Regions from separate parts of the Stenotrophomonas sp. LC732 genome, predicted to be linked through region 1. Evidence: riboswitches for the same ligand, from Rfam matches in the RefSeq annotation. Region 1 holds a riboswitch; the other holds the start of a gene.
The links. A riboswitch is a leader RNA that binds a small molecule or an ion and turns the genes downstream of it on or off. The one in region 1 is predicted to bind glycine.
Positions count from the first base shown of each region.

Region 1 (3,405 bases):
GGAAGATCAGCGCCATGCCCATGCCACCCAGGAAGATCGGCAGCACCGCCCACGGCAGCACGAACTGCGGCGCCAGCGCCACGTAGCCGACGTTCAGCAGCACCGACAGCGCGCACAGGCCGAAACCAATGGAGACCTGGCGGGTGGGCGTGGTGTGCCCGGCCATGCGCCCGGACAGGAACGAGCCGGTGGTCATGCCGCCGATGGTGGGGATGAACAGCCAGGCGAAACCGCCCTCGCCCAGGTGCAGGTGCTGCATCACGAACACCGGTGCCGAGGAGATGTACAGGAAGATGCCACCGAAACCGATGCTGCCGGCCAGCGCCAGGCGCAGGAAGCGCGGATTGAAACCGATGCGCACGTAATCACGCATCAGCACCCGCGGCGACAACGGAACGCGCGCTTCGAGCGGATGGGTCTCCGGCAGGTAGCGGGCGGTGGCCGCCAGCAGAACCAGTGCGAACACCACCAGGAACCAGAAGATCAGCGGCCAGCCAGCACCGCTGAGCAGGATCCAGCCACCGATGATCGGCGCGATCGCCGGGGCGATGCCGAACAGCATCGACACCTGGCTCATCAGCCGCTGCGCGTCGTGACCGTGGTACAGGTCGCGGATCACCGCGCGGCCGACGATCATGCCGACGCCTGCGGACAGGCCCTGCAGGGCGCGGAACCCCAGCAGCGTGGTCAGATCGGTGGACAGCGCACAGCCGACCGAGGCGCCGACGAACACCACCAGGCCGCCGAGGATCACCCGCTTGCGGCCCCAGGCATCGGACAGCGGGCCGTGTGCCAGGCTCATCAGGCCGTAGAACAGCAGGTACACGCTGATGGTCTGCTGCACCGCCACCTCGTCCACCGCCAGGCGCTGGGCCAGCTGCGGGAACGCGGGGAAGATGGTGTCGATCGAGAACGGACCGAACATGGCCAGGCCGGCGAGCAGCAGGGCCATGCGGCGGGTGGAAGGAGCAACAGCGGCGGTCATGGAGAAGGCGTCCGGCAGGGCCATGCGCGGCACGCACGGCGGGCGCCAGTCCCCTGCAGCAGGGACGGCGCCAGATGAATTCGGGTATCCGCCCATCATAGGTGGGGATTGCGCCTGATGCCATGCAGCAGTGCACAAAACGCACGGGCGGGCCATCGGCCATTCAGGCGCCGCGGCCGGGCCCGCAGGCGGCTGGCGCGCCCGCAACGGGCTATAATCGGCGGGCAACACGGTGGGAGAAGCGGAACACCGCTGCCGAAGGCGCAACGCCCGTAATCGCTCAGGCCCGATACCACCCGTAACACAACTCTGGAGAGACCGGTTCGATCCGGCGCCGAAGGGGCACGAAGCCGCGGTTTTCCGCGCTTCCAAACTCTCAGGCAAAAGGACAGAGGGGCGCCCCGCAGACCGCCGACCGGCGGCTTGTGCCCGTGCGTGTGCCCTTTCCTGACGGATCCTTCGCCATGTCCCAGAACACCCCTTCCCTGCGTGAGCTCGAGCACCACAATGCGTTCGTCGAGCGCCACATCGGCCCCAACGATGCCGAGATCGCGCAGATGCTCGACGTCGTCGGCCACGCGTCGCTGGATGCGATGACCGATGCCATCGTACCGGCCAAGATCAAGTCGCCGGCGCCGCTGGCACTGCCGGAATCGATGACCGAAGTGCAGGCACTGGCGAAGATCCGTGCGATCGCCGACAAGAACACCGTGCTGCGCAGCTTCATCGGCCAGGGCTACTACGGTACCCACACGCCGAACGTGATCCTGCGCAACATCCTGGAAAACCCGGCCTGGTACACCGCCTACACCCCGTACCAGGCCGAGATCTCGCAGGGCCGCATGGAAGCGCTGATCAACTTCCAGACCCTGTGCGCCGACCTCACCGGCATGGAAATCGCCAACGCCTCGCTGCTGGACGAAGCCACCGCCGCAGCTGAAGCGATGACCTTGGCCAAGCGTTCGGCCAAGTCGAAGTCGGACACCTTCTTCGTGCACGACGCCGTGCACCCGCAGACCCTGGAACTGCTGCGTACCCGCGCCGAGCCCATGGGCATCGTGCTGCGCGTCGGCACCCCGGCCGAGGCACTGGAAGCAGAAGCCTTCGGCCTGCTGCTGCAGTACCCGGACACCTTCGGCCAGATCGGCGACTACAAGGCGCTGGTCGAGGCCGTGCACGCGCGCGGCGGCCTGGTGGCCGTGGCCACCGACCTGCTGGCGCTGACCCTGCTGGCCGCCCCGGGCGAATGGGGTGCGGACATCGTGGTCGGCAACAGCCAGCGTTTCGGCGTGCCGTTCGGCTTCGGCGGCCCGCACGCCGCATTCATGGCCTGCCGCGACGCCTACAAGCGCTCGATGCCGGGCCGCCTGATCGGCGTCTCGGTCGATGACCAGGGCAACCCGGCCTACCGCCTGACCCTGCAGACCCGCGAGCAGCACATCCGCCGCGAGAAGGCCACCTCCAACATCTGTACCGCACAGGTGCTGCTGGCGGTGATGGCCTCGATGTATGCCGTGTACCACGGCCCGGAAGGCCTGACCCGCATCGCCCGGCGCACCCACCGCCTGGCCTCGATCCTGGCCGCCGCGCTGCGCGAGGCCGGCGTGCAGGTCGGTGGCGACTTCTTCGACACGCTGCACATCACCGGCGTGCACGCCGATGAGATTCACGCCAAGGCCCGCGCCGCCGGTTACAACCTGCGTGCGATCGACAGCGACTCGGTCGGCATCAGCCTGGACGAGACCGCCACCCGCGCCGACGTGGTCGCACTGGCCGCCGTGTTCGGTGCGCAGGCCGACGTCGACGCGCTGGATGCCAGCACCGCCGATGCGCTGCCGGCCGGCCTGCTGCGCCAGTCCGCATTCCTGACCCATCCGGTGTTCAACACCCACCACAGCGAGCACGAACTGCTGCGCTACCTGCGCTCGCTGGCCGACAAGGACCTGGCGATGGACCGCACGATGATCCCGCTGGGCTCGTGCACCATGAAGCTCAACGCCACCGCCGAGATGATCCCGGTGACCTGGCCGGAGTTCTCGCAGATCCACCCGCTGGTGCCGGCCGACCAGGCGCTGGGCTACAAGGAACTCATCGACACGCTGGAAGCGATGCTGGTGGAATGCACCGGCTATGACGCGGTCAGCCTGCAGCCGAACTCCGGCGCGCAGGGCGAGTACGCCGGCCTGCTGGCGATCCGCGCCTACCACCGCTCGCGCGGCGAAGGCCACCGCGACATCTGCCTGATCCCGGATTCGGCGCACGGCACCAACCCGGCCTCGGCGCAGATGTGCGGCATGAAGGTGGTGGTGACCAAGACCGATGCCAACGGCAACGTCGACGTCGAGGACATCCGCCTCAACGCCGAGAAGTACAGCGACCGCCTGGCCGCGATCATGATGACCTACCCGTCCACGCACGGC
Region 1 is NZ_CP199214.1:3,253,118-3,256,522, forward strand. Features, by position in the region: gene ACT6SE_RS15560 (multidrug effflux MFS transporter) at 1-985, opposite strand, end outside; glycine riboswitch at 1,285-1,387, shown strand; gene gcvP (aminomethyl-transferring glycine dehydrogenase) at 1,450-3,405, shown strand, end outside.

Region 2 (3,405 bases), 740 kb from region 1:
GCGGGAAAGGGCTCTGACCCCGTCAACAAACATGGAGCGCCATCCACGCATGGCGTGGATCTACCGGTTCATCTGGCCACCGGGCACCCGCCGTTTCGACCAGGTCCGGCAGAAGTCCTCCTTCCTCGCGGTGTCCGCAATCTGCGCGGTACTCCAATGCCGGGTGATCCAGATCGCCAACGCGGTGCTGCTGAGATGCCAGCGCAGCATGCCGCGCCGAGGTTGCCGCCACAGGTGGCGCCGGGCAATCCAGAAGGCCTCCCGCTCCACTTCAGGCACCTTGTTCTTCATCCCGTCCTTGTCGAAGAACTGGGCGGTGAAGCGCCAGGGGTTCATTGGCTGGTATCCCGCCCGTGGCTCACCGCTGCACGCAGCCACGCCACTGGGCGCGCGGTCGGCCGGCTTCGGCCGGCCGTCCACCAATGCCAGCCCGAGCAGATACAGCAGGCCAGGCAGCAGCGCGATGCCGGCGACCAGCACGACGACGGAGATCCATGCGTTGCCGGCGGCACGCATCGCTCAGTGCGCCTTCGGTTTCGGGTACCACAGTGCGTTGACGATGACCCAGCGCTGGTCGAAACGCCCCATGTGGAAGTAGTCGACGAACCACGGGGTTTCCAGCCGCACCGAGGCCGCGTTGCCGGTCACGTCCAGCACCGTGCAGCGGCGATCCCATTGATCCTTCGGGGTCTTCAGCGCGCCCTGTTTCGTCAGCGAGACCAGCTCTTCCTTCGACATCCGGCGCAGGCCCAGGCGCTCGCCGGGTGTATCGCCGAGGACCGCGCGCTTGGCCAGGTCCGGGTGCAGCGAACGGGCGACGCGCTGCGGATCGGCCTCCAGCTGGCCATCGACGTAGTCGTGGCAGGTGGCTTCGACGGCCGCGATCGTGGCGGGGTCGGCGGCAGGGCTCGTTGATGCGGAAAGCGCGAACAGCAGGGCAATCGTGGACATCCGGGTCTCCGGCTCTGGGCGCGGGGCGATCATCGCATGGGCCGAATGGCCCATCCACGCATGACGTGGATCTACTGTAGAGCCGAGCCCATGCTCGGCTCCCGCATCGGGCAGACGGAACAACAGCCGAGCGTGGGCTCGGCTCTACAGAAGCGCAGGATCCGTTGCCTGCAGCCAGGCCAGCTTGCGTTCGCGGGGCTGCTGCTTGAGTTGCCACTCGGCCCGCGAGGCGGCGGCCCGGTCCGGGTATTCGCGCACGGCCAGCACGCGCAGCGGCGGCCGGGCCCGGGTGTAGCGCGCGCCCTTGCCGGCCTGGTGGGCGGCGAAACGCGCCTCCACATCGGTGCTGATGCCGGCGTAATAGCTGCCATCGCGGCATTCGAGCAGGTACAGGAACCACGGGCGGAGGGATGGGGCCATGCCTGGATTATGCCGTGCTGCACTGCAGCGGATATACTGGCGCCCGAATGCAGGAGAGAGGCGCCGCGCTGGCGCCCGCCGAAGGCGCAGGCTCCCATGATCGCTCAGGCCGGTGGGCTGGAATCCCACCAACCATGCATTCGACTCGCCGAGCTGGAGAGAGGTCACCGGGCATGCCCGGGGCGATCCGCCGAAGGGGCACGCGGCCCATGCCGCTGAACTCTCAGGCAAAAGGACAGCGGGAGCGGCACCGGTCATCGTCATCCCGTCATTGCGCAGGCAGTGGCGGTGGTCGCGCATGGCCGGCCCCACCGCGCCCGGAGCCTGTCCCATGCTGCTGTCCATCATCTACCTGATCGCCATTTCCGCCGAAGCCATGACCGGCGCACTGTCCGCCGGCCGCCGCCGCATGGACCTGTTCGGCGTGGTCATGATCGCCTGCGTCACCGCCCTCGGGGGTGGTTCACTGCGCGACATCCTGCTCGGCCACTACCCGCTGGGCTGGGTGAAGCACCCCGAGTACCTGGGCTTCACCGTGTGCGCGGCGCTGATCGCCACCTGGGTGGCGCGCTGGATGCACCACTTCCGCCGCACCTTCCTGGTGCTCGACGGGCTGGGCCTGATCGCCTTCACCCTGATCGGCTGCTCGATCGCGCGCGAGGCCGGCCATGCGATGCCGATCGTGCTGATCGCCGGCATGCTGACCGGCGCGTTCGGCGGGGTGCTGCGCGACATCCTCTGCAACGAGGTGCCACTCATCTTCCAGAAGGAGCTGTACGCGATCATCGCGCTGCTGACCGGCGCGGCCTATCTGTTGCTGCTGCACTGGGGCGTGGCCGATGCCACCGCGATCCTGTGCTGCCTTGGCGGCGGCTTCGCGTTGCGCCTGCTGGCGATCCACTACCGCTGGGAAATGCCGAAGTTCGTCTACCACGACGAAGTGCATTGAGCCTCTTCGTAAAGTCGAGCCATGCTCGACTGCTCTTTGCAGGAAACCAACGCGCTTCGCGCGCAGGTCGGGCATGGCTCGACGCTACAGGAAGCCGTATCACCACCCCGGCGATGTACCTGGCGCTGTCGCTCATGCGCAGCGCCAGGCGCATCGCCGGTGCAGATGGGCCGGCCTCCAACTCCGACCGGCCCTGATCGCGGCCGCACCCCCGCAGGCGCTGGCCGCCATCCACACACGTGCCGCACTCAGGCGGCTTCGATCAGGCTGCTTCGGACACCTTCACGTCGCGACGGGCGCGCACGGCCGCAGCCAGACGCTCCAGCACCGTCACGGTGGTGTCCCAGTCGATGCAGCCATCGGTGATGCTCTGCCCGTAGACCAGCGGCTGGCCTTCCACCAGTTCCTGGCGGCCACCGACCAGATGGCTCTCGATCATCACGCCAACGATGCGCTGTTCGCCGTCTTCCAGCTGAACAGCGATGTCCTCGATCACCTTCGGCTGGTTCTCGGGGTTTTTCAGGCTGTTGGCGTGGCTGGCGTCGATCATCAGGCGCGTCGGCAGCTTGGCCTTGGCCAGCACCTGGCAGGCGTCGGCGACGCTGCCGGCGTCGTAGTTCGGCTGCTTGCCGCCACGCAGGATCACATGGCAATCCGGATTGCCGGTGGTCGACACGATGGCGGTGCCGCCCTGCTTGGTGACCGACAGGAAGTGATGCGGATTGGACGCCGCACCCACCGCGTCAGCGGCGATCTTGACGTTGCCATCGGTGCCGTTCTTGAAGCCGACCGGGCACGACAGCCCCGAGGCAAGCTCACGATGCACCTGGCTTTCGGTGGTACGCGCGCCGATCGCGCCCCACGCCACCAGGTCGGCGATGTACTGCGGCGAGATCACATCGAGGAATTCGACACCGGCCGGCAGGCCGAGCTTGTTGATGTCGCGCAGCAGGCCGCGGGCAATGCGCAGGCCCTTGTCGATCCGGAAGCTGCCGTCCAGGTCCGGGTCGTTGATCAGGCCCTTCCAGCCCACCGTGGTGCGCGGCTTCTCGAAGTACACACGCATGACGATTTCCAGTTCGCCG
Region 2 is NZ_CP199214.1:3,994,107-3,997,511, forward strand. Features, by position in the region: gene ACT6SE_RS18850 (hypothetical protein) at 61-516, opposite strand; gene ACT6SE_RS18855 (nuclear transport factor 2 family protein) at 520-951, opposite strand; gene ACT6SE_RS18860 (GIY-YIG nuclease family protein) at 1,096-1,371, opposite strand; glycine riboswitch at 1,412-1,501, shown strand; glycine riboswitch at 1,515-1,620, shown strand; gene ACT6SE_RS18865 (trimeric intracellular cation channel family protein) at 1,703-2,320, shown strand; gene ACT6SE_RS18870 (3-deoxy-7-phosphoheptulonate synthase) at 2,583-3,405, opposite strand, start outside.
Region 2: it holds a riboswitch for glycine, as region 1 does, so the genes downstream of both, ACT6SE_RS18865 (trimeric intracellular cation channel family protein) here and gcvP (aminomethyl-transferring glycine dehydrogenase) in region 1, are expected to answer to the same signal.